Regions from separate parts of the Trinickia sp. NRRL B-1857 genome, predicted to be linked through region 2. Evidence: predicted binding sites of a transcription regulator. Region 2 holds the regulator's gene; each other region holds the start of a gene.
The links. Region 2 encodes HrcA, which represses chaperone genes, less so after heat shock. Its sites were predicted from a motif close to TTAGCACTCNNNNNNNNNGAGTGCTAA; they were not measured.
Positions count from the first base shown of each region.

Region 1: groES (co-chaperone GroES) is a predicted target of HrcA. The motif match lies at 6,689-6,715, and genes of this name have one in related genera.
Region 3: rpoH (RNA polymerase sigma factor RpoH) is a predicted target of HrcA. The motif match lies at 3,359-3,385, and genes of this name have one in related genera.

Region 1 covers NZ_JBFLUK010000001.1:3,723,513-3,734,277, forward strand. The annotation lists gene AB1286_RS16635 (AAA domain-containing protein) at 171-4,838, shown strand; gene AB1286_RS16640 (hypothetical protein) at 4,835-6,208, shown strand; gene groES (co-chaperone GroES) at 6,792-7,082, shown strand; gene groL (chaperonin GroEL) at 7,129-8,769, shown strand; gene AB1286_RS16655 (hydroxymethylpyrimidine/phosphomethylpyrimidine kinase) at 8,896-9,762, opposite strand; gene AB1286_RS16660 (rubredoxin) at 9,995-10,165, shown strand; gene AB1286_RS16665 (hypothetical protein) at 10,224-10,765, shown strand, end outside.
Region 2 covers NZ_JBFLUK010000001.1:3,508,276-3,519,040, forward strand. The annotation lists gene AB1286_RS15715 (YhdP family protein) at 1-1,294, opposite strand, end outside; gene glnE (bifunctional [glutamate--ammonia ligase]-adenylyl-L-tyrosine phosphorylase/[glutamate--ammonia-ligase] adenylyltransferase) at 1,496-4,309, shown strand; gene recN (DNA repair protein RecN) at 4,361-6,025, opposite strand; gene AB1286_RS15730 (NAD kinase) at 6,082-6,990, opposite strand; gene hrcA (heat-inducible transcriptional repressor HrcA) at 7,253-8,272, shown strand; gene hemH (ferrochelatase) at 8,476-9,543, shown strand; gene AB1286_RS15745 (RNA-binding S4 domain-containing protein) at 9,683-10,090, shown strand; gene grpE (nucleotide exchange factor GrpE) at 10,607-10,765, shown strand, end outside.
Region 3 covers NZ_JBFLUK010000001.1:2,172,070-2,182,834, forward strand. The annotation lists gene leuA (2-isopropylmalate synthase) at 338-2,014, shown strand; gene AB1286_RS09610 (nuclear transport factor 2 family protein) at 2,083-2,466, opposite strand; gene AB1286_RS09615 (acyloxyacyl hydrolase) at 2,507-3,103, opposite strand; gene rpoH (RNA polymerase sigma factor RpoH) at 3,448-4,380, shown strand; gene cydP (cytochrome oxidase putative small subunit CydP) at 4,681-4,965, shown strand; gene AB1286_RS09630 (cytochrome ubiquinol oxidase subunit I) at 4,955-6,544, shown strand; gene cydB (cytochrome d ubiquinol oxidase subunit II) at 6,586-7,722, shown strand; gene cydX (cytochrome bd-I oxidase subunit CydX) at 7,779-7,901, shown strand; gene nagE (N-acetylglucosamine-specific PTS transporter subunit IIBC) at 7,987-9,741, opposite strand; gene ptsP (phosphoenolpyruvate--protein phosphotransferase) at 9,848-10,765, opposite strand, start outside.

The sequences.
Region 1 (10,765 bases), 220 kb from region 2:
ATGCTGATTGCATATTAAGTATCTAATAGAGGGCATGTCGCCAGCGATTGCGCTAGTGCAAATGCGATAGAATTATCTGCCATGTGCAATCTGCCTTAAAAAAACGGCTTTGTGCGAGACGGGGGATACAAATGGTTTGTCGGGTGAGATATCTCAATAGCGCCGGCATCATGCCGCGCGAGATCAAGGGGGTGGACGCACTATCGAGAGCGTTCCCAGCAGAGTGGCTTCTTTACGTTTCGCTCAATTGCTTTCCCCGCAACCAGGATCCGATGGAAATCGATGCGGTCGTGGTGACTGACGACCAGATCCTTCTGCTCGAGATCAAGGACTGGAACGGCACGTTGACCTCCAAAGGAGACCGCTGGTTTCTCAACAAGGCACCCCGCAAGCGATCGGCTGTCATTGCCAGCGAGGAGAAGGCAAAGAAGCTCAGGTCTGTGATCAAGGGCGCAAGCTCTTTGGCGGGCGCCTTCACCGTTGAGGCCCGGGTCGTGTTCACCGGTACTGCGGGCGCTTCGAACCTGCCGCCTCAAGAGGCCGCACGGACCTTGACGCTGGCAGAAGCATGCCTGATAGGCGATCCTTCCAAGCGGTACAACTACATCCCCAAGGGCAAGATCCAGCTGAAAAAGGCCTATCACTTCGAGGCGGAATTCGAAAAGGTGTTCAACAACCCCAGACTATTCCAGCGCTCGGAAATGGACTGGTCGGGCTACGCCGTTACAGAGAAGGACGTCTTTGTGCATCCGCGCGGAGTATGGCATGACCACTTTTCGCAGCGGAAAAGTGAGCCGCGTATCAAGGGGATGGTGAGGACATGGTCGTTTGATCGTCTTCCCGTCGGGCTCAATAGCGGTGAAATGCGCAAGCTGGTGGCCTTACGAGAGACCAACGTCTTCGGGTACCTCGAAGACGTTCGGAGCGATCTCATCAGTCGAAATCATGTTCTCAAGGAGGCAGTTGCACCTGACGACGAGATCTCGACGGATCACTTCGAGGTGCGCCATCTGGGATCCGGGTGGAATCCGCTGGACCGATACCTTGTGCAGCAACGCGAGGACCTAAGCACACAGGACCGTTTGGTCATTGTCTCGAGCTTGCTCAATATCGTCGCTCACCTGCACCGCGATAACGTGACACACCGCGACATTGGCCCAAGGTCGGTCTGGATTGGAAGCCACAGCGACCTTGCGCTGACGGGATTCATGTCATGCCAGTTGCCGGACAAGAATTCAGTTATGGATTGGCTTAAGGACCTCCGTGGATATGCGCCTTTCCTTCCTGAGGACGCGACGGATGCCGTGAGCACTGGCCGTCAGCGGGACGTTTATTCGTGCACTTACCTAGCGGCACAGATCCTCCTCGGAACTGCGCCATCAGAGGGCGACCCCGAGTGGGTCATCGCGTCTTTGCCGTCTGAACTTTCAAATCTCGCCGATTGGTTTCGTCGCGGCATGGCGGCGGAGCCAGCGCAGCGGTTTCCCGACGCGATTGAGCTTGGGGATACCTTTTCGGCGCTTGTCGAGGACCGCACACCGGATGGCTTCGATGCAGCTCTTCTGGACCGGTTTGAATCAAATATTGTCCCATTTACGGCTTGGCCACCTACGTCTGCCGGGACAACCGTCGGGCTGAAACAGACCTATCCTCACGAGAAGGACGGCCGGACTCTCATGGTCAAGGTCTGGATGTCCCTGGTTAGGAATCGCTCGTTGGCAAGCGACTGTGCGCTTCTTCGACTGCTGCAAAGTGTAGACTTGTTGCGAAGCGCTCCTGTCAAGGGGCTCCCGAAGTTCATCGCATACGGCCTCTCCCCAGTCGGCTTGTTTGTGGCCTACGAGCGCTGCGAAGGTACTCCGCTAGCGGCCGTGACGGTACTCCCAGAAAACGCATCGCTGTCTCTCGCCTCAGAGTTCCTGCGTTCGGTCTCAGCATTGCATGAGCTTGGTTGCGAGCACGGTGATATATCGCCGGCCAATGTGCTGATTGATGTGGGCGCAGATTCAATTTCTCTGATCGACCCATTCGATGTGTCACCAACGGGGGATGGCACTGTCCGCACGCCTTCGATGTGCCCCAAGAATTGGGAACAGTTGAATCAGGCGGCCATCGACCGGTACGCAGCCTTAAAAGTGACGTGCATGCTGCTGGAGCTCGATCCCGGCGAGCGGGCAAAAGATCTACTTATAGAGCTCACGACTGAGCTTGATAAGCCGGTGATCGAGTCGTTGCAACTTGCCACTTCGCTGCTTGCCAAAGCGGCGGCCGCAGCGTGCGCACCGCCCGTGCGAGAGTTTGTGCTGCGCTCGTCCTCACCAAACCACAATTTTGGAAACGCGGACAGAATCTATGTGCGCCGTAAAATCGAGGATAGCGGTGTAACTACTTTCGTCCTTACGACAGTAAATGCCCAGCTGATTCTGTCCGGGGAGGGAATGCGCCTGACAAACCAGTGGTTCAGGCCAACTTACTTCACGACTCTCGCCTACGAGTCGACGTCGGGATACGACGATTTGCCATTCCATATAACGGTCGAGCATGGCACCGAGGCTGGGTTCGACGAGCTTTACGTTTACCTTTGTGGATATGAGCGCTTCGCTCTTCCGGCACGGGAATCCCTCTCGTCATCACGCCCGTCGCACTTCGATGTGGCATGGCATTGGAAGAAGCTCGTAGAGCTCGAGGAGGATGCTCGCGTCGAGATCGCCATCACGGAAATTCTGTCTCAGCGCGACCAGGCGTTGGTGTGTACGTACGAAAACTTAGGCAAGGACTTCGATTTCGATGAGGAAGACATCATCGAAGTCTACGCAGGCAATCGTCGGATTGGCCACGTCGATCTCACGGCTAGCGCATTGCCCGCAGCGATCGGCATCGTTTGTACTCGTGGTCGTGTCTCGGAAGGCGATCGGCTCAGGCTCGCCGGGCGACGTGAGCAGACGTCGATGGACCGACGTGCGCGAGCCGTTCGCCGCATTCTGGACTACCGCTCGGTCATCTCGAACCTGATCGACTACTTCGACCCCAAGAAGCAGCTCGATCCGACGGCATTTGATGTACGAATCGAGGACGATGAACTCAACTCCTATAGCCTCAATGGCGGCCAGCAACGGGCCTTCCGTCAACTTCTCGCGGCGGGACCGGTGGGGCTACTGCAGGGTCCGCCGGGGACGGGGAAGACACGATTCATCGCTTCCTTCGTCCACTGGCTTCTCACCTGCGGAGGATGTCAGCGCATCCTAATCGCTAGCCAGTCCCACGAGGCTGTCAACAACGCGGTTGATTCATTACTGCGATTGCATAAAGATCGCGGTACACGCCCCAGCCTTCTGCGCATTGGTTCGAAAGGCATTACGGAGCGGATACGGCCGTACCACTCAGTGGAATTGCGTGAACGTTATAGAGTGAAGTTCGAAACTGCCGCTAAGTTCCGATTTGGTCAACTTTCGGCGGCCCTCGGAGTTGATCGAGCCTACTCATCCGAACTGTTCGACCTAGACAAGCAGGTTGGCACGTTGGCACGCCGATGCGCGAACGTGCAAGAAACGCTGAAGGACGATGAGGCTCAACTGGCCATCGACCGAGAACGCAACCGGGTGCAGCGATCGCGCGTGGCGGACGCCTTCCGCTCTGCCTTCAAGGCATTTGCGGGGCGGGAGCCGGATGTCAATCAAGCGCTGCAAGAATACGAGCAGCTTGTCGCTGACCTTGTCAGGAAGCACCCTGAGGTCTCGCCCGCCGATGTCACAGCAGCGAGCAACGCATTGAAGCTCACCAACGACTGGCTGCATTCTCTGGGGTCGCCCGGGAGAAACTTCGAAGAGTTTCTTGCCAAAACGCGTAGCGTCGTGGCAGCGACTTGCGTTGGGGTTGGCCAGACACGGATCAGGATCGATTCGCAGGTCTTCGACTGGGTAATTGTCGACGAGGCCGCGCGGTGTACCCCCGGGGAGTTGGCAGTACCCATTCAAATGGCGCGACGCGTGCTCCTCGTCGGGGACCACCTACAGTTGCGACCTATGTTAGACAGAGAGATGTTGGATGATCTACGCTCATACAGTCCAGATGTAAGCCCCGAGGAACTGATCAGAAGCGACTTTGAGCGTGCGTTCACCTCTGACTACGGATTCGAAATCGGAGTTCGGCTTACCGAACAATACCGAATGGATCCGGCCATCTGTGCGATGGTGTCGCGATGCTTCTATGAAGCGCACGACATCCGGCTCGACACGTCCAAGGATCGCGAGCCTACTTTGAAACAATCGGACATTGAAGTGCCATGGCTCTCGACTCCAATGGTGTGGGTCAATACTCAGTGGCAACAGGGCAATGAAGAAGTGAAGCGCGATGGCGATACGACATACCACAATCCTGCCGAGGTGGATGCTGTGATGGCCGTGTTGGAGCGTCTCTCGGCAGACAAGAAACTAGTCGACGCCTTAGGGCGGCTGGATGATGAAACTCCGATCGGTGTCATCTGCATGTACAGCGGTCAGAAGCGTGAACTCGAGTCTGCATGGTCGCGTAGACCTTTCGATCCCAGATTCAGACGGCTAGTACGCATCGACACCGTGGACTCTTACCAAGGCAAGGAAAACGCGATTGTCATTCTCTCGTTGGTTCGCAGCAACCGTAGTGGTGCGACGGGCCATGTAGGCAGCGCCAACCGATGCAACGTTGCTGCCTCACGCGCTAAGGAACGGCTCGTCATCGTAGGAGACTGCAAGATGTGGGGCGAGCAAGTGCCTGCACAATCGCCGATGCGAATGGTACTCGAGTACATGCGAGAATACGCTTCGTCATCCACGGTTCTGTCTGTTCAGGAGCTGACATGAACATGGCGGCCATTGAGTCTTTCCAAACGAACACCTTCGGCTTCAATCTGCCGTGTAGACAGTTTGTCATTGCGGCAGAGCGAACGCGAGAGCGGCGACTTCCGATGGTCGATGAGTTTGTTCTTCGCACTCTGCACTCCGTTCGGTCCATCACCGCCCCACGGCTCGCGCGCTTTTTCGGGTTTGAAGGAAGAGACCTTGGTATTGTCATCTCTGACCTACAATCCCGGGGCCTCGTGGTGCTGGAAGGTGAGACTCTGACGCTGCACGCTTCTGCAAAGGAGTTGTTCCGAACGTCGGATGAGTCGGCTCCCACGATCACCGTCGCAGAACCGATGCATGCCGACGTATGGTTCGACCTCGTCACCAAGCATATGGTGGGTGGCCGTGGTTTGCGTAATGTCCCGCACCTCATCTCTCTTCAAGCTCGACAGACGCTGGACGAGAGCGAGGCTGGCGCAGCGTTCCATGACCACTTCCGAGAATACTTGCGCGTCGCGCGCGGCGACAAGAGCGCGGATGAGTGGAATCTCTATTCCATACTCGATGTTCATCCTGGCCGATACAGCTTCGTCCAAATTGGAGGCAGTGAGGTTCTCACCCTCGACCCGGCGCCAAAACTGGAGGCTCGTCTGCAACTGGACGACTACGACCGTGGGGGGCGCACAAGGCGACTGACGGAGGCTATGACTGCGGAGCTGAGCACGCGGGACCAGGCGGCTCCGAGTCAGGTGTCCTCGAACGAGTTCGCACGGCTGATCGGCAAGGACGATTTAGCTCGCTGGACGCGTGCGGACGCGACGTTCGATTTGGCAGGTTGGTATGCCCATGAACTCAGATCAGGTGCTGAAGTTGCCGCGCCGCTCGTAGGCTACCCATATGTCGAAAGAAATCGAAAGGTTATCGCAAAGCTTCTCGACGAGGCGACACTTGACGTCGGCGAAGGGGGGCGCTCAGAACTATGGTGGTTACGTCCTGGGGGATCTCGATGGGGAGCCACCGAGGATCTTCCGTCCACGCTGGAGGCGCTTCGCTCGACAGTACGGGCATGCACCAAAGGAGGTGCGCTGTTCACAACTCTGGTGTCTCCGGCGGCGGTTAGTGCTAGGGAAGCCCAAGCCTTCCAGCGGATATTTGATCGAGGTCTTCACGCGCCTGCGGGAACGGCCCCGCTTGCCCTTGAGATTTTGCTCGTGGCCGAAGCCTTGGCGGTCGTCTCGGTAATGGTTCCACTGAGCCAATCGGTTCATGTCCCGATCGGATATGTGACGATTGACGAAGATGCCGTTAAGCGCATCGCAGAGATGAGTCGGATACGTGGCTTCGCAGTTGAGGGTACTCGTTTGTGGCCAAAGGCCGAGCGAACCTAGCTCACGGGTAAAGGCGGAGGCTTTGAGACGGTGGCCCTTGATCCCGAATCGGGGCTCGGCAGGCCGTAGTGCCATCCGGCCGGGCTTAACCGACACAAATTTCCAATAATGGGGGGCGAACAAGAGCTTCCCGTGCGTCATTGGCTTGTCACGTCATCCGGTCGGGTTGCCGCAATCCTCGCCTCGATAGAGGTCGGGGATTTCCCTGGGCGAGTTCGAATGGCGTGATGCACTGGCCACTTCGTTACTTGCTGCGGGTAGCACTCGTATCCACTCAGTTCACTGGGCGCGTGACCTTCAGGTTGTGCTATCTCGTTGTTTTAATGACGAAGATGGGTGATAGGCGGCCTGCGCCTCTAGCCCCAGAGGTTCCAACTTAAGCGAGCAAAGTTCAACGTTGAGTGAATCTCGACAGGGGAGGCACCCCCAAAAATTCTCCCCCCACCCCCTTCTTGAATTTGCCAAGGTCGGTCCATATAATTAGCACTCGCTGCACTTGAGTGCTAACAAAGGTTTCGTCCGGGTCGCGCTACGCGGCCTCAACTTAAGCGTTTTTCAGTCTCAAACCAAGAGAGGAGTAAGCATGAACCTTCGTCCTTTGCACGATCGCGTCATCGTGAAGCGTTTGGATCAGGAAACCAAGACCGCCTCGGGCATCGTGATCCCTGACGCCGCCGCCGAGAAGCCGGATCAAGGCGAAGTGCTCGCGATCGGGCCGGGCAAGCGCAATGACAAGGGCGACCAAATCGCGCTCGACGTTAAGGTCGGCGATCGCGTCCTGTTCGGCAAGTACGCTGGCCAGACCGTTAAGGTCGACGGCAACGAACTGCTGGTGATGCGCGAAGAAGACATCATGGCGGTCGTTCAGAAGTAAATCCCGTCCAGGTCGATATTTCATAAAGATTTCAAGGAGTTAAAAGATGGCAGCTAAAGACGTCGTATTCGGCGACAGCGCTCGCGCCAAGATGGTTGAAGGCGTGAACATCCTTGCGAACGCAGTGAAGGTCACGCTGGGCCCGAAGGGTCGCAACGTCGTCCTCGAACGCAGCTTCGGCGGCCCGACGGTCACGAAGGATGGCGTGTCGGTCGCCAAGGAAATCGAGCTCGAAGACAAGCTCCAGAACATGGGCGCGCAAATGGTCAAGGAAGTCGCTTCCAAGACCAGCGACAACGCCGGTGACGGTACGACGACGGCCACGGTGCTGGCACAGTCGATCGTGCGCGAAGGCATGAAGTACGTCGCATCGGGCATGAACCCGATGGACCTCAAGCGCGGCATCGACAAGGCCGTGCACGCCGCCGTGGAAGAGCTGAAGAAGATCAGCAAGCCCTGCACGACGAACAAGGAAATCGCTCAGGTCGGCTCGATCTCGGCGAACAGCGACACGTCGATCGGCGATCGCATCGCTGAAGCGATGGACAAGGTCGGCAAGGAAGGCGTGATCACCGTCGAAGACGGCAAGTCGCTCGCCGACGAGCTCGAAGTCGTCGAAGGTATGCAATTCGACCGCGGCTACCTGTCGCCGTACTTCATCAACAACCCGGACAAGCAAGTCGCCGTCCTCGAAAACCCGTTCGTGCTGCTGCACGACAAGAAGGTTTCGAACATCCGCGATCTGCTGCCGGTGCTCGAGCAAGTGGCCAAGGCCGGCCGTCCGCTGCTGATCATCGCTGAAGACGTCGAAGGCGAAGCCCTCGCAACGCTCGTGGTGAACAACATCCGCGGCATCCTGAAGACCGTTGCGGTCAAGGCGCCTGGCTTCGGCGATCGTCGCAAGGCGATGCTCGAAGACATCGCGATCCTGACGGGTGGCCAAGTGGTTGCCGAAGAAACGGGCCTGACGCTCGAAAAGGCGACGCTGCAAGAGCTCGGTCAAGCCAAGCGCATCGAAGTGGGCAAGGAAAACACGACGATCATCGACGGCGCAGGCGACGCGAAGAACATCGAAGCGCGCGTGAAGCAAATTCGCACGCAAATCGAAGAAGCGACTTCGGACTACGACCGCGAAAAGCTGCAAGAGCGTGTCGCGAAGCTGGCTGGCGGCGTGGCCGTCATCAAGGTTGGCGCGGCGACCGAAGTCGAAATGAAGGAAAAGAAGGCACGTGTCGAAGACGCGCTGCACGCAACGCGTGCCGCCGTTGAAGAAGGCATCGTTCCTGGCGGCGGTGTTGCACTGATCCGCGCTCGTGCGGCGATCTCGAGCCTGAAGGGCGTGAACGCCGATCAAGACGCCGGTATCAAGATCGTGTTGCGCGCGATGGAAGAGCCGCTGCGTCAAATCGTGACGAACGGCGGCGAAGAAGCCAGCGTCGTCGTGGCAGCCGTTGCCGCAGGTAAGGGCAACCACGGCTACAACGCCGCGACCGGCGAATACGGCGACCTCGTGGAAGCCGGCGTCGTCGATCCGACGAAGGTGACGCGCACGGCGCTGCAAAACGCCGCTTCGGTCGCAGGCCTGCTGCTGACGACGGACGCAGCGGTTGCCGAACTGCCGAAGAAGGATGCTCCGATGGCTGGCGGTATGCCCGGCGGCATGGGCGGCATGGGCATGGACATGTAATTTCGGCGTGACGGCCTCGGCCGTCAGCTGGAATCGCATGATGGGCGCGCCGCAAAGCGCGTCTCTAGCCGATAAAAAAACCCCGCAGCGATGCGGGGTTTTTTTATGGCTTGCTCAAATGCGCGGTTATGCCCGCGACGGCTTATGTCGCATTGGATCGAGGCCAATCGGCGGCGGGGCCGAGGCCTCTTCGTCCTCGCGCGCCCAGAAGAAGCGATCGGGCAAATAGGCGCCCATGCCCGGCCGAAACGCTTGGCGCACCGCCTGATACAAATATTCCTGCGCCTCGCGCGCCGCTTCAGCGGGTTCTTGCCCATTTGCGAGCAACGCGGCGACAGCCGCGCCCAGCGTGTCCGTGATGCCCATTATCCGCTGCTGCGGACGATCCCACATGTCTTGCCGCAATTGACCTTCATCGCTAAACAGCGTGTTCACGAGCCGATGGGTGCCCGTTTGCGTCGACAGCACGTATTCCGCACCCTGCGATAGCAAGTGCGCGATCGCGCCGTCGAGACTTGGCGCTTCCGCGTCGCCGTCGGGTTGCGCGAGCGCGATGAGCGTCGCTTGATCGGCGATGAGGACCGTTGTTTGCGGGGCGAGCAGATCGGCGATCGATTCGCGCAGCTCGTCGGCGGCCAAAACGTGTTCGTCGTCGACGGTGAAGTCGGGCGCGAGGATCAGCGGGATATCGTCGTAATCGGACACAACCTCGGCGATTGCGCTGACGACTTCCGCTCGCGTGGCCGCGCCCACTTTGAACGCGGCAATCGGCATATCTTCGAGCAGCATGCGCGCTTGCGTGGCGACGACGTCGGGGTCGAGCCCCGTCACCTCATCGCAGGTGGCCGAATCGCGGACCGTGTAGCCCGTGAGGACCGATACCCCATGGCAGCCCATGCTGGCGAGCGTGAGCAGGTCGGCCTGTAGGCCGAAGCCGCCTGTGGGGTCGGACAGGCCGAAGGTTAGAACGATCGGAGGGGCGGCGCTTTGCATGGAATAGGGCATCGTTTTTAAGTCGCGAGCGGCGGGCCGGCCGGCCCGCCTGCGCGGTCGGTTCATTATGCGGCCTAATGCGCTTCGATGGCACGGTTGAGTACACGCTTTGCCGATAACCCGGCAATATCGTCCGGCGATACGCGCTTCACGTCGATTCCTAGCCAGGCATCCCTCAAAAACGGTACCATCATGGCTCTTTGATCAACGGATCTTTCAACGCGATACAAGAATGGAATATAAACAGTGGATGTGCCTGATTTGCGGCTGGATCTACGACGAAGAGGCTGGCCTGCCTGAAGAAGGCATTGCCCCGGGTACCCGCTGGGAAGACGTTCCGATCAATTGGACGTGCCCCGAATGCGGTGCGCGCAAGGAAGATTTCGAGATGGTCCAGCTCTGACCTGCGGCCGAGGCGGCCCGAGCTTTTCGGTTCGGGCCGCTTTGCATGCTCCCACGCCATGACAACCGTCGATTTACCGAGCCTCGAGGCCTTGCCCAATCCGCGCGGCGCCGCCGTTCCGGAGGCTGAAGCCGCGTTGGTGGAGGCTCGGCATGCCAGCGAGGCGCAACTGGCGGTCGTCGGTCCGTTGCTGCGGGCTGCGCAGGCATTGCGCCAAGCCGGTTGGCTGGCCTCGCAGCGTTTCGTCGATGCCCTCGTACTCGTTTCGCCCTATGCGAATGACGAATTCGCGCCGCGGTTTCGCTCGGCGCTGACCGATTTCCACGCGGCGCTGACGCGTCGCAATCTAAGAGAGCTGGCCTGTTCGCCCACGCTTTTTGCGCACTATCGCGAACTGAACGCGCAAGTCGCGCGGCATACGCAAGGCTACGTCGTCGCATTCGAGGATCTCGCTTTGGCGGGACGACCGATCGCTCCGGCAACGCTTCGCGCGTCGTCCGCTGCGTCTTTGGGGTTGCTGCGTGCTCGGTACGAGCAAGCGCTGCTGCCCGTGCTCAAGGGACACGAGGATGTAGGCGCGGCGCTCGACGAGCTCGACGC
Region 2 (10,765 bases):
CATCGGCGGGGCGAGCGCGTTCGACCGCGATCGTGTAATTCGCGACCATGCCGCGCGGATCGAAGCGGACGAGTTCGTCGAGGAATCGGCGCGGTACCGGCAAGGCGCGCGTAAATTGAGCGAGTACGCCTAGGTCGACCCGATCGCCCGATACGCTCATCAATTGACCATGCTCGACCGTCGGTACGCGATAGTGCCCCGTGAGCGTGGTCAAATCCAGCGTGCGCGACACGGGCGTGCCGTCCGGCAGCGGCGGCTGTGCGAGTTCGGCCACGAGATCGGTCAACCGGATGCGGTAGTCGCGCTGCGCCTCGATTTGCACGGCCCAGCCGAATCGGGCGACGGGCATATCGAGTTTCGGTTGCGTCGGGCGTACGCGTAGCGCGATATCGGCTCCCTCCAAGCGGCCATGCGCCGAGCGGATGTGCCCGCCCGAGAAGCGCGCCCAGATTGCGTTGTCGACGCTGCCGCCGTAGGCTGCGATCGGCAATTTCACATAGCGGCCGAGCATCGCCAATTCGACGGGACCGGTGGACAGATACGCCTGGCCGGTCCAATTCTGGGGTTTGCCGACGGACTCGAGCGGCGTATGACGAAAGCGCGCCCGGAAGTCGAGCGGGCCCTTGAGCAGTGTGCCCTCGGCCGGCGCTTGCAGGGCGACCCGGTGCACATAGCCCGCGTTCAGGATTGCAAGGCGTACGTCGTGCAGCGCCAGCTCCGGTGCGTTGCGCTGTGCGTCGCGCCAGCGCAGCGTGCCGCCGCGCAAGACGATCGCTTGTTGCGACAGCAGCCAGGTCGAGAATGTATCGTTGCCCGTGTGCGTCGTGGGCACTTGCACGGCGCCGACCCAAAGCGTGCCGTCGGCTTCTCGCGCGGCCAGCACGTCCGGCCGGTCGATCACGAGGCTCGCCAGCACCGGTTTTCCGGTCAGCAGCGAACGCCACGAGAGCGTGGCGGTGGCATGCGGCACCGACAGCGCGCTCGCTCCCCGACGATCGCGAATGACGAGGCCGGTCACGTCGATTCCCGGTTCGAACCCGGCCCAATAGGGCGCCAGCTTGGCGATTCGGAGGTCCGCATGCAGGCGCTGGGCGACGAGCGCTTCGATGCGCGGACGAAAATCGTCGATGCGGGGCAGCACGATATAGCGCAGCCCGAGAAATAGGGCGGCAACTATGAAGTAGACGAGAAAAGCGACGGCCAGGGCGAACTTCAGAATGCGGCGAAGCCGTCGATGTTCATGATGCGCTGGTCCGGCAACGGCGGCTTCGGCGGATTCCTTGCTGTCGGACATACTGCGGCGGCGAATCGGGGATGTGGTAGTTTGGCGTCTCGGACGACGAAATGTATCACAGCGGCCGCCCGTCCCCGCGCGCGAGAACGTACGCCGCCCGCAATACTCGCAGCCGATTCGCGGCTGACGGCATTGCGTTGCAGCAAGCCACTTTAACGCGCGGCTGCCGCTACCGTTGCAACAAGCGAGCCACGCCTATCCATGACTGCCGCCGCACTGCTGAGTTCCGCCTATTCTACGTATGCCGCCCGCGCGATCGCCGCGCGTCCCGAGTTGGCGGACCGCATCGCCGCCTGGGCCGAGGCGCCGATCACGCGAGAGCGAATCGATTCGCGGCTGCGCGAACTCATCGCCGAACGCCGCCAGGCGGCCGGTGCGGCGCACGGCGCGCCGATCGGGGAAGAGGCGCTGGGGAGCGCCTTGCGCCGCTTACGGACGGAAGTCTTTTGCGCGGTGATGGAGCGCGATCTGGCCGGGCAAGCCGATGTCGCCGAAGTGACGGCCACCATGACCGATTTGGCCGAGGCCGCGATCCAGCGTGCCATCGACGTCCTCTCGCACGAATTGGAAGCGCTTTACGGCGAGCCGCGCGCGGCGGACGGCAATCGCCTGACGCTGGGCGTGGTCGGGATGGGCAAGCTGGGCGGCCGGGAGCTCAACGTCTCGTCGGACATCGATCTCATCTTCGTCTACGAGGATGACGGCGAAACCGCCGGCGGTAGCCGCGCAGCGATCTCGACGCAGGAATTCTTTACACGCCTCGGTCGCCGGTTGATCGGCGCATTGGCCGAAACGACGGCGGACGGGTACGTGTTCCGTGTCGATATGCGGTTGCGCCCGAACGGCGATTCGGGGCCGCTCGTTTGCAGCCTGGGCATGTTGGAAGAATACTTCTACGTGCAAGGGCGCGAATGGGAGCGCTACGCCTGGATCAAGGGGCGGCTCGTATCGGAGCAGGACAGCGACGCGGCCCGGCGTCTGTCGCAGCAGCTCGAGGCCCTCGTCAAACCATTCGTCTACCGGCGTTATCTCGACTTCGGCGTCATCGGTGCGATCCGTTCTCTGCATCGGCAGATCCGCGAAGAGGCGCAGCGCCGCGCCACGATGCGCCCCGACAAGGCGGACGACATCAAGCTCGGCCGAGGCGGCATCCGCGAGATCGAATTCAGCGCGCAAGTATTTCAATTGATTCGCGGCGGCCAAGATTCCGGCTTTCGGATCCGGCCGACGCTGGCCGTGCTCCGGCACGCCGCCGCGCGCGGCCTGATCGCGCCGTCGGTCTGCGCCGAATTGTCGAACGCCTATCGGTTCCTGCGCGAACTCGAGCACCGGCTGCAATATCGTCACGATGCCCAGACCCATGCGCTGCCCGTCGATGCCGAGGAGCGCGCGCGACTTGCCGAGACGATGGGGTTTGCCGATTTCGCCGCGATGGCGGCCGTGCTGGACGGCCATCGCGAGCGCGTCGAGGCGCAATTCGATCAGATCTTCGCGGACAAGGCCGGCGCGCACGCGCAGGGTTCGGAAAGCGGCGGCGCGCAAGCCGTGCGTGCCGGCGAGCTCTGGGACTGCGTGCTCGAAGACGAAGCGGCCGATGAACAAACGATCGCGCGCCTGAGCGCGGCCGGTTTCGACGATCCGCAGCAAGTCCATGCGCGTCTAAGTGCCGTGCGCCGTTCGGCGCGCTACCAGGGGCTTCCGGAGCGCAACCGCGAACGGTTCGACACGATTGCGGCACGCGCGCTCGATGCCGTCGCGGCGATGGAGCCGCGGCCCAAGCGTGCGCCGACGCTCGCACGCATGATCGATCTGCTCGAAGCCGTGGGCCGCCGCGGCGCTTACCTCGCGCTGCTCAACGAGTATCCGGCGGCGCTCGAGCGTGTGCTCGACGTGCTGGCCGAGTCGCGCTGGGCTGCCGGCTATTTGATTCGGCACCCCCAGTTGCTCGACGAATTGCTCGACGACGAAGCGATCGGCAGTCCCTTCGACTGGCCCGAATTCAAGGCATCGCTGCGTTCGCGGCTCGCGGCGGCGGACGGGGTGGAGCAGCAGATGGACTTGCTGCGCCATGCGCATCAGGCCGAGGTCTTTCGCATCTTGCTGATCGACCTCGCGGGCCGCCTGACGGTGGAGCAGGTTAGCGATCGTTTGTCGGAGCTGGCCGATTCGGTCCTCGACGTGACGCTCGAAGCCGTTTGGCAGCAGTTGCCGAAGCGACACCGCGAGGTGCCGCGCGTGGCGATCATCGCTTACGGCAAATTGGGCGGCAAGGAACTGGGTTACGCGTCCGATCTCGACCTGATCTTTCTTTACGACGATCCGGACGATGCGGCGGCCGATATTTACTCGACGTTCACGCGCCGGCTCATTACGTGGCTGACCACGGCGACGGGCGCCGGCACGCTCTTCGATATCGACTTGCGGCTTCGCCCGAACGGCGAATCGGGGCTGCTCATCACGGACCTCGGGGCGTTTCGGCGCTATCAGTTGCGAGAAGGCGACGCCGCCAACACGGCTTGGGTCTGGGAGCATCAGGCGCTGACCCGTGCGCGGTTTTGCGCGGGCGATGCACAGATCGGCCAAGCGTTCGAGGAGATTCGTCAGTGCGTGCTCACGACGCCGCGCGAGAGCGGGCCGCTCGCGGCGGAAATCGTGGCGATGCGCGAGCGCGTCGCGGCGGGTCATCCGAACCGAGGCGAGCTGTTCGACGTCAAGCACGATCGCGGCGGCATGGTCGATATCGAGTTCGTCGTTCAGTACTGGGTGCTGCTGCATGCCGCGCACGATCCCGAGCTCATCCGCAACACGGGCAACATCGCGCTATTGCGCGAGGTGGCGCGCTTCGGACTCATGAGCGCCGACGAAGCGGAGGCGGTCGGCGCCGCCTACCGCACGTATCGCAAGCTCCAGCACCAGTTGCGGCTCGACGGTATGGAAAAGGCGTGCGTGCCGCACGAGCGCGTCGCGCAGGAGCGAGAGACGGTGCTCACGCTCTGGCGGCGCGTGTTCGGTTAGATGCGAGGTGGCGAGGTTGCCTGGGGCGGCCGCGACGATGCGGTCCGCTCGCTAGGCGGCGAGCATTTCCTTGGCATGCCGGCGCGTCGTCGCGGTGATCTCTAACCCGCCGAGCATACGCGCCACTTCCTCGATGCGGCTCGCGTGATCGAGCGAGACGACGGTCGAGAGCGTCGTGCCGCCCGATGCCGCGGCCTTCGCCACTTGGAAGTGGTGGTCGCCGCGCGCGGCGACTTGGGGCAAGTGCGTCACGCACAAGACTTGCCGGTCGCGCCCGAGTTGATGCAGCAAGCGGCCGACGACTTCCGCCACGCCGCCGCCGATACCCGTATCGACTTCATCGAAAATCAGCGTGGGCGTGAGGCTGGCGGCACTGGCGATGACGGCCAGCGCGAGGCTAATCCGCGCCAGTTCGCCCCCGGAGGCGACTTTGGCCAGCGGCCGCAGCGGCACCCCGGCATGGCCGGCCACGCGAAACTCGACCTGTTCCAGACCGTGCGCGCCGCCCTCGGCGAGCGGCACGAGCGCCACTTCGAAGCTCCCGCCGGCCATGGACAGTTCCTGCATGCCCGTCGTGACAGCGGCGCCGAGCGCTTTCGCTGCCTTGGCCCGCGCTTTCGACAACTGCTTGGCCTCGGTCATATAGGCCTGGCGCGCTTTTTCGACGGCAGCCGTCAGCGCATCGAGATCGGCGGCCGCGTCGAGCGCCGCGAGCTGAGCACGACGCGCTTCATGTTCCTGCGGCAGCGTTTCGGGTTGCAGGCGGAATTTCCGGGCGAGCGAATGCAGCGCGTCGAGCCGATGCTCGACTTGCGCCAGCCGATCGGGATCGAGTTCCAGACGCTGCGCATAGTGCGTCAGCGAGTAGGCGCCCTCGCGCAACTGGATTTCGGCCGGCTCGAGCGCGGCGAGCGCATCGCCGAGTTCCGGATCGATGTCGGCCAGATCGCGGAGCTTCGAAATGATCGAGCCGAGTTGGCCGATCATCGCGTCGTCGGCTTCGGATAGGGCGTCGAGCGCGCCGCGTACACCTTCGATGAGATTGGCCGAATGGGCGAGCCGCCGATGCTCGTTGCTGATTTCTTCCCACTCGCCCGGCTGCGGCGCGAGCTTGTCGAGTTCGGTGAGCTGCCAGGCCAGCCGTTCTCGTTCGAGCTGTAGTTCGCGATCGCGCGATGTGGCGAGTTCGAGCGCTTGCTGCGCGTCGCGCCAGGCGCGATGGGCGCGTCCCACGGCGGCTGCGATCGTGGTCAGCCCGGAATGCGTATCGAATAGGGTGCGCTGCGCGTCGGGCCGCATGAGCAATTGATGCGCATGCTGCCCGTGAATGTCGACGAGCATCTCGCCCACCTCGCGCAACTGAGTGAGCGTGGCCGGCGTGCCGTTGATGAAGGCGCGCGAGCGCCCGCCCGCGTCGACGACGCGGCGCAGCAACACGCGGCTCTCGCCCGAGGATTCTTCGCCGCCGAGCGCATGTTCGTCGAGCCATTGGGCCACGTGCGCGCCGGCGTCGAATTCGGCGGTGAGGTCGGCGCGCGTCGCGCCGGTGCGAACGACGTCGGCATCGGCGCGGGCACCGAGCGTAAGGGCGAGCGCATCGATAAGTATCGATTTGCCTGCGCCGGTTTCGCCGGAAAAGACGGTGAAACCGCGGTCGAATTCGAGGTCGAGCGCGGCGACGATGACGAAGTCGCGTATCGAGAGGTGGCGGAGCATGGGTGTCGTATTAACGGCGTGTCTTGCGGAGCCGGCAAGAAGGGCGGCGGTCCGGGTTACGGGACCTGGGCATCGCCCTGCTCGTCCGAAGGGTGCTCGTTCCAGTGGAGCTTTTGCCGCAACGTCGCATAGTAGCTGTAGCCGACCGGATGCAGGAAGGGCACTGTGTGCCGCGAGCGACGCACCTCGATCGTGTCGTTCAGCTTGACCGCGGTGAACGACTGCATGTCGAAGTTGACGTTCACGTCGCGCCCGCCAATGATTTGAATGCTGACGTTGGAGTTGTCGGGCAGCACGATCGGGCGGTTCGACAGTGCGTGCGGGGCGATCGGCACGAGCACGACGCCTTGCAGTTGCGGATGCAAAATCGGTCCCTGCGACGAAAGCGCATAGGCGGTCGAGCCTGTCGGCGTCGCCACGATGAGCCCATCCGAGCGCTGGATGTACATGAAGCGCCCGTCGACCGACACGCGCAACTCCGCCATCCCCGAAAAGCCGCTCCGGTTCACGACGACGTCGTTGAACGCGAGCGCATGGTAGATCGGCTCGCCCTCGCGGACGATGCGCGCCTCGAGCAGCGTGCGCTCCTCGCGCTCGAAACTGCCTGCCAGCATTTGGGAGACGCGCTGGCTCATCTCGGAGATCGGAATGTCGGTGATGAAGCCGAGCCGGCCTTGGTTCACCCCGATGAGCGGCGTGCGGTACGGCGCGAGTTGCCGGCCGATGCCGAGCATCGTCCCGTCGCCGCCCAGCACGACGGCGACGTCGGCGCGCGCGCCGATCTCGGCGGGCGTCAGCGCGGGATAGCCGGTCACGCCGATGTCGCGGGCGGTCTCGGCTTCGAACACGACTTGAAAGCCGCGTTTCTCGATGCAGGCGGCGAGCGCCGTCAGCGGCTCGCCGATGCCTGGCGTGTTGCTGCGCCCCACGAGCGCCACAGTCTTGAACTGGCTGCCAATTTCCATGCCGGCATTACACCATAGGTGGGTGTCGAAAAGAACCGTCGTCGTGGTTTGCCCTCGATGGAGACCCACGTCCACACCGTCCCGCTCCGGCGATTTGTCGCTAGAATGACGGTGTCCCGATAAGACGCCGGCGGCCAGGCGCGCCCGCCGCCGGTATCGCGTCGCTTGCGCCCGGCCTGCCCGTCAATGCCGTGCGCCCGCGAACGATCGAGCGCCGTCACGCGCTCCCGGGGGGCACGTTGTTTGGCTAAAATTTTGCGTCATGCTAGAACCCCGCGCACAAACTCTCCTCAAAACGCTGATCGAGCGCTATATCGCCGAAGGCCAGCCCGTCGGCTCGCGCACGCTGTCGCGTTATTCGGGGCTCGAGCTGAGCCCCGCGACGATCCGCAATGTCATGTCGGACCTCGAGGAGCTGGGGTTGGTCGCGAGCCCTCACACGTCGGCCGGCCGGATTCCGACGCCGCGCGGCTACCGGCTGTTCGTCGACACGATGCTGACCGTCGAGCCGATCCAAGACGACGAGGCCGTCGAACGCGCGGTGCGCAAGACGTTGAAGCCGGGCGAGCCGCAGAAGGTCGTGGCCGCCGCGGCGAGCGTCCTGTCCAACCTGTCGCAGTTCGCGGGCGTCGTGATGACGCCGCGCCGCAGCCACGTCTTCAAACAGATCGAGTTCATGCGCCTGTCGGACAAGCGCATTTTGCTCATCGTCGTCACGCCTGAAGGGGACGTTCAAAACCGGATGATGGCGACTCAGCGCGACTATTCGCCGTCGCAGCTCATCGAGGCGTCGAACTACATCAATGCGCATTTCGGTGGGCTCTCGTTCGACGAAGTGCGCCGGCGGCTGCGCGAGGAAATCGACCAGTTGCGCGGCGACATGACGGCGCTCATGCATGCGGCGGTCACCGCCAGCACGGAGGAGAGCGACGAAAGCGAGACCGTCCTGATTTCGGGCGAGCGCAACTTGCTCGAAGTGGCCGACCTCTCGTCCGACATGGCGCGTCTGCGCAAGCTGTTCGACGTTTTCGATCAAAAAACGAGCCTCCTTCAATTGCTCGACGTATCGAGCCACGCCCAAGGCGTGCAGATTTTCATCGGCGGCGAATCGACGCTCGTGCCGATCGAGCAAATGAGCGTGGTGACGGCACCCTACGAGGTCAACGGCAAGATCGTCGGCACGCTCGGGGTGATCGGACCGACTCGAATGGCCTACAACCGCGTGATTCCGATCGTCGATATCACCGCACGCCTGCTTTCCACCGCCCTGAGTCAGCCGTAGCTCGACCGTAGTGCGGCCGGGCCCGCCCCGTCCTTAGCCCCGGGTCATGGCGCATCGTGCACCGGTTGCCGGCCGCGCGCCATTGACCGGACGGCCGAGCCGACCGCGCCGAGGGCCCCCGCTATAATGACGCTCACGTCAACCTAAGCGGCGCAGGCCCTGTGCCTCGCTGATGCCTCGCCTTCGGGCACATCCTATTGCTCATGCGTTTCGATCTCGAGTTGCCGTCGCAGCCTGCCGCCTCGCATCGCGTCGCGGTGCTGCTGATCAACCTCGGCACGCCCGACGCGCCGACGCCGCGCGCCGTGCGCCGTTACCTGGCCCAGTTCTTGTCCGATCCGCGCGTCGTCGAAATTCCGGCGCTGGTCTGGCAGCCGCTCTTGCGCGGCCTGATCTTGCCGCTGCGCGGCCGCACGTCGGCGAAAAAATACGCCTCGGTCTGGATGCCGGAAGGCTCGCCGCTGCGCGTGCATACCGAAAAGCAGGTGGAGGCGCTGCGTCAGTTGCTGCATGCGAACGGCTACCGGGTGCTCGTCGATTACGCGATGCGCTACGGCACGCCCAGTATCGGCGCCATGCTGGGGCAATTGAAACTCGCGGGCGCCGAGCGCGTGCTGTTGATGCCGATGTATCCGCAGTACTCGTCTTCGACGACGGCAACGGCGTTCGACGATGCCTTTGCCGCGCTTGCCCGGATGCGCAACCAGCTCGAAGTGCGCACGGTGCGCCACTATGCAGACCACCCTGCCTATATTGCCGCGCTTGCCGAGCAAGTACGGCGGTACTGGGCGTCGCATGGCCAGCCCGATTTTGCGGCCGGCGACAGGCTCGTGCTCAGTTTCCATGGCGTACCGAAGCGAACGCTCGATCTCGGCGATCCTTACCACGATCAGTGCCGCACGACGGCCGGGCTATTGATGGCGACGCTTGGGCTCACGCCGACCGAATGTCTGGTGACGTTTCAGTCGCGTTTCGGCCGCGCCGAGTGGCTCCAGCCCTATACGGCTCCCACGCTGCGCGAACTCGGCGCCGCGGGCGTGCGCCGCGCGGACGTTTTTTGCCCCGGGTTCACGGCGGATTGCCTCGAAACGATCGAGGAGATCGGTCTCGAGGTGCGCGATGAGTTCCTGCACGCAGGCGGGAAGGAATTTCATCGGATCGCTTGCTTGAACGCAGCGCAAGCCTGGATCGGGGCACTCGGCGAAATCGTCGCTCAGCAGTTGCAAGGCTGGCCCGTCCTCGAAGGCGTGCCGGTAGGCGCGGCGGTATGAGCAGCGGCATGAGCGGACGGATCGGAGGACGACGGCTCGCGGCTCGTTCGGGCTCCGGCTCCGGCCTTATTCCGGGCAGGGTCGTTGCGTGCTTCGATGCTCGAGCCCGTGCTTCTTTGTTTTCCTTGGCATCGCTCAGATGAACTACAAGATTTCGACTGAACCCGGGGCGCGCATGCGCATCGACAAATGGCTCTGGGCCTCGCGGTTTTTCAAAACGCGGTCGCTCGCGGCTGACGCCGTCGAAAAAGGGCGCGTGCGCATCGGCGGCGCGAGCGTGAAACCGGCGAAGGAGGTGCGCGTGGGCGACTTAGTCACGATCGAGATCGAGCGGATCGTGTGGGAGATTCAGGTGCTGGGCGTGTGCGAGGTGCGCGGGCCGGCGAGCGTCGCGCAGACGCTTTATGCCGAAACGGCCGATAGCCGCGCCAAGCGCGAGGTGGAAGCGGAGCGCCGCCGGACTTACCGCGAACCCGCGGCCGGGCTGCAAGGACGGCCGACCAAGCGCGACCGGCGCGTCATCGACAAGCTTTCGGGTGGGGAGTAAACAGCGAATCCATGGCCGCGTGGGCGCCGCCGTATTCCGTCGTGCAATCGGTCACTGCGCCGGACAAGCAGATGGTCGTGGTTCCCGCGACGAGTACCAGTGCGACCACGGCGATGGCAAAGGTCAGTTTCACGGTACTCCCTCGCGCGGAGAAAGGCGATACGGACGTAAGCGTCGGATGGGCGATGCGGCAGCGCTCGGTCGCCCGGCCTCGCCGGACGCGAAACGCATGAGGTCAGTGTAGGGCAAACCACGATGGCGCTCAACGCCGTTTTCGCGGTTCTGCCGTAACCGGTGTTACCGTTCGTTTCCACATTTGTGCCGTTGGTGCAAAAAATGGGCGGCCAAGGGCTTGAAACGGCTCCTGGCGCCCCCATTTGCCTCGCGACGCGCGACGGTAACGTCGTTTTTCGGCAACGGACCGTGAGAAATTCGGATCTGTGGCCCGGCGGCCCGTGACGTGACGCATCGGCCAGCCGTCGCATCGATTTCACTTTTTGGACGATTTTCAGCGACATGGAAAATACGCAAGACAATTCGGCCAGCCAGCAACAGCAACCCTCCGACGCCGCCGCGCAAAGTGCGGCCGAGAACGTTGCAGTTCAAACCGGCGCTGGGCAAGAGCCCGGCGCTGCCGGCGCAGACGCCGCGCTCGGCGATGCACAGGCGAAGATC
Region 3 (10,765 bases), 1.3 Mb from region 2:
CGCCTTGCGCGCTGTCATAGAGTGCGCTTTATGTGTTCGATCCTGAACCCCCTCCGAATTACCTCCGGCCGCCTAGCGCGGCCCCTATCGCTACGACTAGCGTAAGCCAGGCGTAGCGCCGCGCTTCGTCCGCGCGGTCCTCCAGCAGTATCCCAAGCCGTTTTTCGTTTCACCCCCAAGCGCAGTTCCTTTACAACCCGTAGTCGTCAGCATTCGCCCGAGTACCGCTCGGACGGATCGCGAAATCGCCGACGTGGCAGCATCGCGTCCAAGCGCGAATCGGCCAGCCGCTCGATCCGCCGCGTTTCGCAAACGACCCGACGAACCGAGGTCCGTCATGCTTCGCAACCCTGCCGCAAAGTACCGCCCCTTCCCGCCCGTGCAGTTGGCCGGCCGCAAATGGCCCAATCGCACCATCGAGCGCGCCCCGATTTGGATGAGCACCGATCTGCGCGACGGCAACCAGGCCCTGATCGAACCGATGAGCATCGAGCGCAAGCTCGAGTTCTTCGAGATGCTCGTCGCCATCGGTTTCAAGGAGATCGAGGTGGGCTTTCCCTCGGCCTCGCAGACGGACTTCGATTTCGTGCGCAAGCTCATCGACGAAAAACGGATCCCCGAGGACGTGACGATCGAAGTGCTCGTGCAATCGCGCGCCGATTTGATCGCCCGTACGTTCGAGGCGCTGGAAGGCGCGCCCCGCGCGATCGTCCATCAATACAACGCGATCGCACCGTCGTTCCGCCGGATCGTGTTCAACGCATCGAAGGACGAGGTCAAGGCACTGGCGGTCGACGGTTCGCGGCTGATCAAGGAACAAGCCGAGCGGCGGCCCGGCACGCAGTGGACCTACGAGTACTCGCCCGAAACGTTCAGCATGACCGAGCTCGCGTTCGCGCGCGAAGTCTGCGATGCGGTCAGTGCGCTCTGGCGGCCGACGCCCGCGCGCAAGATGATCGTCAACCTGCCGGCCACCGTCGAGGCCGCGACGCCCAACGTCTTCGCCGACCAGATCGAGTGGATGGATCGCAACCTCGCCTACCGCGACAGCATCGTCTTGTCGGTGCACCCGCACAACGATCGCGGCACTGCGGTGGCGGCCGCCGAATTGGCGCTGTTGGCCGGCGCGGATCGCATCGAAGGATGCCTGTTCGGCAACGGCGAGCGCACGGGTAACGTCGATCTCGTTACGCTGGCCCTCAATCTGTATACACAGGGGATCGATCCGGGTCTGGACTTCTCCGATATCGACGCCGTGCGCCGCGTGGTCGAGCGCTGCAATGCGATCGCCGTCCATCCGCGCCACCCTTATGCGGGCGAACTCGTCTTCACGGCCTTCTCCGGCTCTCACCAAGACGCGATCCGCAAGGGCTTGGCGCAACAGCGAAGCGATCGGCTCTGGGAGGTGCCGTACCTTCCGATCGACCCGGCCGATGTCGGACGCGGCTATGAAGCGGTGATCCGCGTCAACAGTCAATCCGGCAAAGGCGGCGCCGCCTTCCTGCTCGAACAGGGACTCGGCTTCGCGCCGCCGCGCCGCGTGCAGATCGAGTTCAGCCAAGCCGTGCAGCGCATCGCCGACGACTCGGGTGCCGAAGTAACGGGCGAAGCCGTATGCACCCTCTTCTCGCGTGAATATTTCGAGGTGACCGGACCGGCCGAGCGCGTCGAGGCAAGCATCCGATGGCGCCACCGGGAGCTCGCCCGCATCGACACGGCCGCCGAGTACGAGAGCGGCGAAGCGTGGGTTCGCGCCATGGCAGATACGCTGTCGGGGGCCTCGGGCGAGCGCGTACGAATCGGCGACGTCGAGACCGCTCCCACGAGCGATGGACGCACCGCGGCTTTCGTCGCCTGCTCGCTGGAAGGCGGGGCCGATACGAGCGCCCAGGGCCCGCGCTACGGCGCCGGCGTGCACATCAATCCGGCAACGGCGGCCGCCGACGCGCTCGTGAGCGCGTTGAACCGGCTCCGATGGGAGCGAGCGCAAACCGACGAGGCGGCCGCGGCTTGAACGTTCGCCGAGCAACCGGCGCTTCGCCCGTCACGAGCGGGCGAGACGCACCGGCGCGCTGCGCGGCTCTACTCGAGTGCGCAGCGCGTCGCTTGCCAAGCGACGAGTCGCCAGTGTCCGCCTTCTTGGGCTTGGATGGCGGTATAGGCGATCGGGAACAGCAACGCGCCGTTGTTCGCCTCGATCTCCAACAGCGCGCGCCCCGTAACGACACAGGTATCGCTGCCGACGGGCAACACGTCTTGCGATTGCAACTCGATCTGCCGATACCGACGGTGCCCGCCGGAGATGGCGTCGATGAACTGCTGTTTCGTCTCGCGTTTGCCGTTGGTATGCACGAAACTCACGCTGTCGGACAGCAACTGATTGAGCAGGGGCACGTCGCCATCCACCATCGCGCGAAACCGATCGCGCTCGAGCGCCCGAATCGCCTCGATCACCTTTGCAGCCATCGCACCGCCCCCTTGCACCCGGCACGCAAATGCGCCGCCGTCAGAAGTTGTATTGCAGGTATAGCTGGGTGAAATTTATACCAGGATTCGGCTCTTTGATACCGGCATTGGAGACGTGCTGGTAGCGCAAACCCGCCTGATACTGCTGATGCGCGCCAAATTGTGCGCCGACGCCCACCACCTCCGTGAACTGGAAGGCCGTCGACACCGTGTACTCGTCGCTGATCGTCGGATGCGAAAGCAGGCGCACGCCCACGCCAGCCTCGATGTACGGACGGATGCCCCCTTGATTCTTGATGAACCGCACCATCGGCTGGAGACCGAGCGCATAGACGTCGTTGCGGGAAGCACCTTCGTTCGTATGCCAGTAGCTTAGATGGGCTTCGCCCGTCAGGCCGAAGTGCCAGCCGCCGGTGTCCCACCAGTTCAGGCCCGGGTCCCAGACGAAACCGAGATCGGCCTCCCGGACGCTGTGTTCCAAAGAGGTACCGACGCCGAGCTGGGCGCCGAACCGGTGCTCCGACGCCTGCGCGGTAGAGGCTTGCGCGTGCGCCGACGCCGCGGCGAGAAGCGTCGCGAAGGCCGCGCATCCCATTGCCTTGCCTTTGATGCGTATCAATTCGTTCTTCTTGTTCATCTCGATACTCCAACGAATGGGAGACATGTCGACTGATCCCTGTACGGCGCAGGGGGTCGAATGATCTTACTGTGGGCGAAGCCTTCGCGACGACGTCATTTCACACAACATAGTATTCAGGGCTCGCCGCCGGCTCCGGCACGTGCGCTGCATGTGCGACGAGCGACGAAACGGCGAACGGCGTAAAATAATCCCTATCGGAACGCAATTTCGATAGGCGTCACGGAACTTCGCCGCGAGAGCGGACTCGAATGCTTAGCACTCTGCAAAAGGGAGTGCTAATATCCTCCGTGGAGTTTGTCTTCGTGACTGAGCAGTTCTCTGTTTCACAAGGAGTTTCTTACGTGAGCAACGCTATGACCCTTCCGAATATCGTGCGCCCGGCGACCGCTAAGGCCGCTTCGGCAGGTGCAATGACGCTCGCGCCGTCGATGCTGCCCGGGCAGCTCGGCAACATCGACGCCTACATCCAGGCCGTCAACCGCATCCCGATGCTGAGCGCCGAGGAAGAACGCGAACTCGCCACCGATTACCGCGAGCAGGCCAGCCTCGACTCCGCACGCCGCCTGGTGCTTTCGCACCTGCGCCTCGTCGTGTCGATCGCCCGCAACTATTTGGGCTACGGGCTGCCGCACGCCGATCTGATTCAGGAAGGCAACATCGGTCTGATGAAGGCCGTGAAGCGTTTCGATCCGGAGCAAAACGTGCGCCTGGTGTCGTACGCGATCCACTGGATCAAGGCCGAGATTCACGAATACATCTTGCGCAATTGGCGCATGGTGAAGGTCGCGACGACGAAGGCGCAGCGCAAGCTGTTCTTCAATCTGCGCAGCCATAAACAAGGGTTGCAGGCGTTCACGCCCGACGAAATCGACGGTTTGGCGAAGGAGTTGAACGTCAAGCGGGAAGAAGTTTCGGAGATGGAAACGCGCCTATCGGGCGGCGACATCGCGCTGGAAGGGCAGATCGAGGATGGCGAGGAATCGTTCGCGCCGATCGCCTATCTGGCGGATTCGCATAGCGAACCTACGGCCGTGCTCTCCGCGCGTCAAAACGACCGCCTGCAAACGGATGGGATCGCGCAAGCGCTCGACTCGCTCGACGCACGCAGCCGGCGCATTATCGAAGCGCGGTGGCTGAATGTCGCGGATGACGGTTCGGGCGGCTCGACGCTGCACGAATTGGCCGACGAATTCGGCGTCTCCGCCGAGCGCATTCGTCAGATCGAAGCCAGCGCCATGAAGAAGATGCGCACTGCCTTGGCCGCATACGCCTAAGCGATTCACCTAGGCGGCACGCCGTTTCCCGGCGTATCGCCCCATTGCCGATCGATCCCGCCGCACCCTGTGCGGCGGGATTTTTTTATCCGTCACGCGAAGTTTCCCCCCTCCTCACGCGGCACAAATTTAGCGCCACATCACCCTGCGCTCTAGCGCCGCACCATTGTCGCAGGTCAATACCGGCCGCCCGACCCGGCTCTACGATCAACCGTAACGCATAGAACTCGCGCGTCCGCAGCCCCTCGTCACCGAGTCGAGCGCCGCGACCCGGGTTCTGCGAATACGGGATACGAGACCATGCGATCCACGCGCGCAACACCCGGTGTCGAAGCCGGCACCCAGTCCGATGCCTTGCGAGCGCCGCTTCGCGCAGCCTTCGCGCGCTTCACGCGCCGCCCTACCTTCGCGCGCGACATCACCCTCGTGCTGACGCTCAAGCTCCTGCTCTTGATGGGACTCAAGCTCGCATTCTTCGATCACCCTCGCGCTGCGGATATGTCCATGCCCCCCGCCGCAGTCGCTCAGGCACTGCTTTCCTCTCCTGCCTCTCGCGTGCCACAAGGAGTCGGCCATGCTCAGTAGTGAAGTTGTCGATCTATCCCGCCTCCAATTCGGAGTTACCGCGCTGTATCACTTCTTATTCGTCCCGCTGACGCTCGGGCTTTCCTGGCTGCTCGTCATCATGGAAGCCGTCTATGTCATGACGAATAAGACCGTCTATAAAGACATGACCCAATTTTGGGGCAAGCTCTTCGGCATCAATTTCGCAATGGGTGTCACGACGGGCATCACGCTCGAATTTCAGTTCGGCACCAATTGGGCCTATTACTCGCACTACGTCGGCGATATCTTCGGCGTGCCGCTCGCCGTCGAAGGCCTCATGGCATTTTTCTTGGAGTCGACCTTCGTCGGCCTATTCTTCTTCGGCTGGAATCGGCTCTCGAAAGTGCAGCATCTGAGCGTGACGTTTCTCGTCGCCCTCGGCTCGAATCTCTCCGCGCTATGGATCCTCGTCGCGAACGGATGGATGAACAATCCGGTGGGCGCGGCGTTCAACTACGAGACGATGCGCATGGAGCTCACGAGCCTGTTTGCCGTCATCTTCAATCCGATCGCGCAAGTCAAGTTCGTGCACACGGTGTCGGCCGGCTATGTGACCGCGTCGATGTTCGTACTCGGCATCTCCGCGTGGTATCTGCTCAAGCGCCGCGACGTCGAATTCGCGCTGCGCTCCTTTACGATCGCCGCCGGCTTCGGGCTCGCCTCGACGCTATGCGTCATCGTGCTCGGCGACGAGTCGGGCTACAACACGGGCGAAGTCCAAAAGGTGAAGCTCGCCGCGATCGAAGCAGAATGGGAAACGGCAACGCCGCCTGCCGCATTCACGATATTCGGGATTCCTAATCAATCCGAGCAACGTACCGATTACGCCCTTCGCGTGCCTTACGCGCTCGGCTTGATCGCCACGCGCTCGATCGACGAGCCCGTCGTCGGCTTGAAGGATCTTGCGGCCTCGGCTGAGGCGCGCGTCAAAAACGGCATGCTGGCGTACGCCGCTTTGCAGCAACTCAGGCAAGGCGACACGTCCGCCTCGGCGCGTTCCGCGTTCGATGCGCATAAGGCCGATCTGGGGTACGGCCTGCTGCTCAAGCCGATCACGCCGCGCGTAATCGATGCAACGCCCGCACAGATCCACGATGCGGCGCAAAGCACGATTCCGCCGGTCGCACCGATCTTTTTCTCGTTCCGATTGATGGTCGGTCTCGGCATCTTGTTCCTTGCGACGTTCGTCTACGCGTTCTGGCTTTGCGCACGCAAGGGCGTGCTCGACGAACGCCGCCGCTGGTTCCTGCGATGGGCCGTTTGGGCGATTCCGCTGCCCTGGCTTGCGGCCGAATTCGGCTGGGTCGTGGCCGAGGTGGGCCGTCAGCCGTGGACGATCGCCGGCATCTTGCCGACCAATCTCTCGGTATCTAGCCTCACCGCGACCGACGTCTACCTGAGTCTCGCCGGCTTCGCGCTCTTTTACACGGCGCTATTCGTCATCGAGATCACGTTGATGTTCAAGTACGCGCGCCTCGGCCCCGCCTCGCTGCATACCGGCCGTTATGCGGCGGAGCCGCGTGCCGCTTCGACGGTCGCGAGCGACACGCCCGCTTGACCCACATGCTTGTATCGACCTGAATCGATCAAAGGACCATCATGGACTACGCAACGCTCAAGGTGATTTGGTGGGCGCTCATCGGCACGCTGTTGATCGGTTTCGCGCTGACCGACGGCTTCGATATGGGCACGGCCATCGTGCTGCCGTTCGTCGGCAAGACCGACGACGAGCGGCGTATCGTCGTCAATACCGTCGGCGCGACCTGGGAAGGCAATCAAGTCTGGCTCATCACAGCCGGCGGCGCGATGTTTGCAAGCTGGCCGCTTGTTTATGCCGCCTCGTTCTCGGGCTTTTACTTCGCGATGCTGCTCGTGCTGTTCGCGCTGTTCTTCCGCCCGGTCGGCTTCGACTACCGCAGCAAGCGCGCCGATCCGCGCTGGCGCTCGGCCTGGGATTGGGCGCTGTTCGCGGGAGGCTTCGTGCCGGCGCTCGTGTTCGGGGTCGCGTTCGGCAACCTGTTGCAAGGCGCGCCGTTCGCGTTCGACAACGAGATGCGCTCAACGTATCACGGGTCATTCTTTGCGCTGCTCAATCCGTTCGCGCTGCTGACCGGGTTCGTGAGCTTGTCGATGCTAATCGCGCACGGGGCCGCCTTCGTCAAAATGAAAACCGACGGCGCCGTGGCGGCACGCGCCTCGCTCGCGCTGCGCGCGTCGAGTTGCGTCGCCTTAGTCACGTTCGCACTCGCGGGCGCCTTGATCGCCACGTCGATCGCGGGCTATCGAATCGAAAGCGCGCCCCCGCTCGACGCGATCGCCAATCCGCTGCTCAAGACGGTCGATCGGGGTAACGGGCTATGGCTCGCGAACTACGGCCGCTTTCCGTGGATGATGACTGCGCCCGCACTCGCGTTCGCCGCCGGGCTCGCCGCTTTCGCGCTCGCACGCTCTCGCTTCGAGAAAACGGCATTCATCGCGACCGGCCTCATGATCACCGGGATCATTCTCACGGCGGGCTTCTCGATGTTCCCGTTCATCATGCCCTCCTCTTTCGACCCGAAGAGCAGCTTGACGCTCTGGGATTCGACCTCGAGCCGGCTAACGCTGCAAATCATGCTTGCGGCCGTGGTCGTGTTCTTGCCGATCGTGCTCGCCTATACCTCGTGGGTGTATCGCGTCATGCGCGGCAAGGTAACGCAAACGGCACTCGAAGAAAATCGGCACTCGATGTATTGAGTGCGAATCGATCGGATCCGAAAGATTTCAAACCCAGTCAGTTAGGAGAGCAAATCATGTGGTATTTCAGTTGGATTCTCGGCATCGGCGTTGCTCTGGGGTTCGGCATCATCAACGCCATGTGGCTCGAATCGAGAACCGAAAAGGCTACCGTGCAAGCCAAGCGCTCACGCGCGTAGCCGCAAAAAAACGGCGCCTAGGCGCCGTCTTCGTGGGTATGACGCTTGGACCGGCGCGTCGCGAACGAAGCGCCGGTTCCTGCGCTTAAACCGGCTGCGGCGAGGGGCCGCCCGAAGCCGGCAACCGCGTGGCCAGTTGCTGCGCGTAACGTTGCGCAGCCGGACCGCAAACGATGTGAAACGTATCGGCCGACACCCAAGCCACGTCGAGCGCGGCAAGCCTCTGACGATCGACGGCGGCCGGATCGCGTACGACCACGCGCAACCGGGTGGCTGCCACCGGATCGAGCGCCACGACGTTCGTCGCACCGCCGAACACGGCGAGCCAACGCATCGGGTCCGGATCGAGCGGGCCGGCTTGGCCGTCGGCCACCTTTGCGGCCGCGGGGGCCGACGCTGCCGATGCCGCGGCGGCGGCGCCGCCCGCGATGACGGCACGCATTTCATCGGCAATCATATCGGCCTCGGGCCCGATCACCACTTGCACGTTGCGCGCGTCGCGCTTGAGCACGCCGCGAGCACCGGCTGCCTTCAGCGCGGGTTCGGAAATCTTCTCCGCATCGACAACCGACAAACGCAGGCGCGTCGTGCAGGCATCGACCAGCGTCAGGTTCTGCGCGCCGCCGAGCGCGGCGATATAGCGATCGGCACGCGAGGCTGCCGCGCCCGCGGCCGGCGCGACGTAGCCGCCCGCTGCGAACGATTCGACTTGCGCTTCGGTCGTGGCGCTTTCGCGGCCCGGCGTAGCCATGTTGAACTTGCGGATGAAGAAGCGGAACAAGCCGTAGTACACGACGCCATAGGCGAGGCCGATCGGAATCGCGAGCCAGCCCTTCGTCGACAGGCCGTAGTTCAGCACGTAGTCGATCGCACCGGCCGAGAACGTGAAGCCGAGGTGAATGCCGAGCGCTTGGCAAATCGCCAGCGACAAGCCCGTCAGCACGGCGTGGATCACGTAGAGCACCGGGGCGAGGAACATAAACGTGTACTCGACCGGCTCGGTCACGCCCGTCAGGAACGAGGTGAGCACCATCGACAGCAGCAGCCCGCCTACCAGCGCGCGGCGTTCCTTCGGCGCTTCATGGAACATGGCCAAGCACGCGGCCGGCAAGCCGAACATCATGATCGGGAAGAAGCCCGTCATGAAGCCGCCCGCGGTGGGGTCGCCCGCGAAGAACCGGTGCAGGTCGCCCGTCACCGCCGCGCCGCCGCCCGGGGGCGTGAACGTGCCGAACACGAACCATGCGAGCGAATTGATGATGTGATGCAGACCCGTGACGAGCAGCAACCGGTTCAGCGTACCGTAGACGAACACGCCGATGGCGCCCGCCGTCGTCAGCCAGTGGCCCGTCGCATCGATCGCCAATTGCACGGGCTGCCAGACGTAGCCGAAGACGAGGCCCAGCACCACGCAGGCAAGCCCGGTGACGATCGGCACGAATCGCTTGCCGCCGAAGAAGGCCAGGTAATCGGGTAGCTTGATGTCCTTGTACCGGTTATAGAGCAGCCCGGCCACGACACCCGCGATGATGCCCGAGAGCACCCCCATGTTCAGCTTGTCGTTGATGTCCTTCATGACGGCGATTTCGACCAGATAGCCGATCGCGCCCGCAAGCGCCGCCACGCCGTTGTTCTCTTTTGCGAAACCCACCGCGACGCCGATGGCGAAGAGCAGCGGCAAATTGTCGAAAATCGTGCCGCCCGCGTCGGCGATCAGCTTGATATTCAAAACGTCGGCCTGCCCGAGCCGCAGCAAAATGCCCGCAACGGGCAATACCGCGATCGGCAGCATCAGCGCTCGCCCTAAGCGCTGTACCTTTAGAAATGGGTTCGCATCCATTGAATCCTCCGGTTGGTCTGTCTCGTCGTTGCTACTTTTAGTCTATCGTCTCAATGCGATTTCGGCCGCTAATTAGTTAGGATTCCTAATAGTTAGGATTTTCCGACTAGTCGAGCGGCCAAATTTCGCGGCTTGCTGCTCTTACCGCCTGCGCCGAATCCAGCGCGAGCAAATCGCTCGCGCGCTGCCGGCACAGTTGATAATCCAGGGTACGCACGCGTGCCTTGATACCCGGCACCGCGACGGGGTCCACCGACAGCTCGGTGACGCCGAGGCCCACGAGCAACGGCACGGCCAGCGGATCGCCCGCGAGCGCGCCGCACACGCCCACCCATTTTCCGTGCTTGGCGGCGCCTTGCGTGGTGTGGTCGATCAAGCGCAGCACGGCCGGGTGCAAGCCGTCCGCTTGCGCCGCGAGATCGGCCTGGCAGCGGTCCATCGCCAGCGTGTATTGCGTGAGGTCGTTCGTGCCGATCGACAGGAAATCGGCATGGCGTGCGAGCTGGTCGGCCAGCAATGCGGCCGACGGTACCTCGATCATCACGCCCACTTCGACGGGATCCGTGCGCCCGAGCGCGCGGGCGAGATCGTCGATCCGTTTGCGGATGCGCACGAGTTCGCCCGCATCGGTCACCATCGGCAGCAAGATGCGCACGCTGCCGTGCGGCTGCACCGCGATAAGGCCGCGCAACTGGTCGTCGAGCAAATCGGGCCGCACTTGCGCCAGCCGGATGCCGCGCAACCCGAGCGCCGGGTTGGTTTCCGGCGGCAGCGTCAAATACGGCACCTCTTTATCGGCGCCGACGTCGAGCGTTCGGATAATGGCCGTGCGCCCACCCAACGCATCGACGATCGCTTGGTAACTTTGCCGATGCTCTTCGACATTGGGCGCCGATTCGCGATGAATGAAAAGCAGCTCCGTGCGCAACAAGCCCACGCAATCGGCCCCGTTATCGACTGCCGTGCGCGCATCCTCGATCGTCGCGATATTCGCGGCGACTTCGATCGAGCGGCCGTCGCGCGT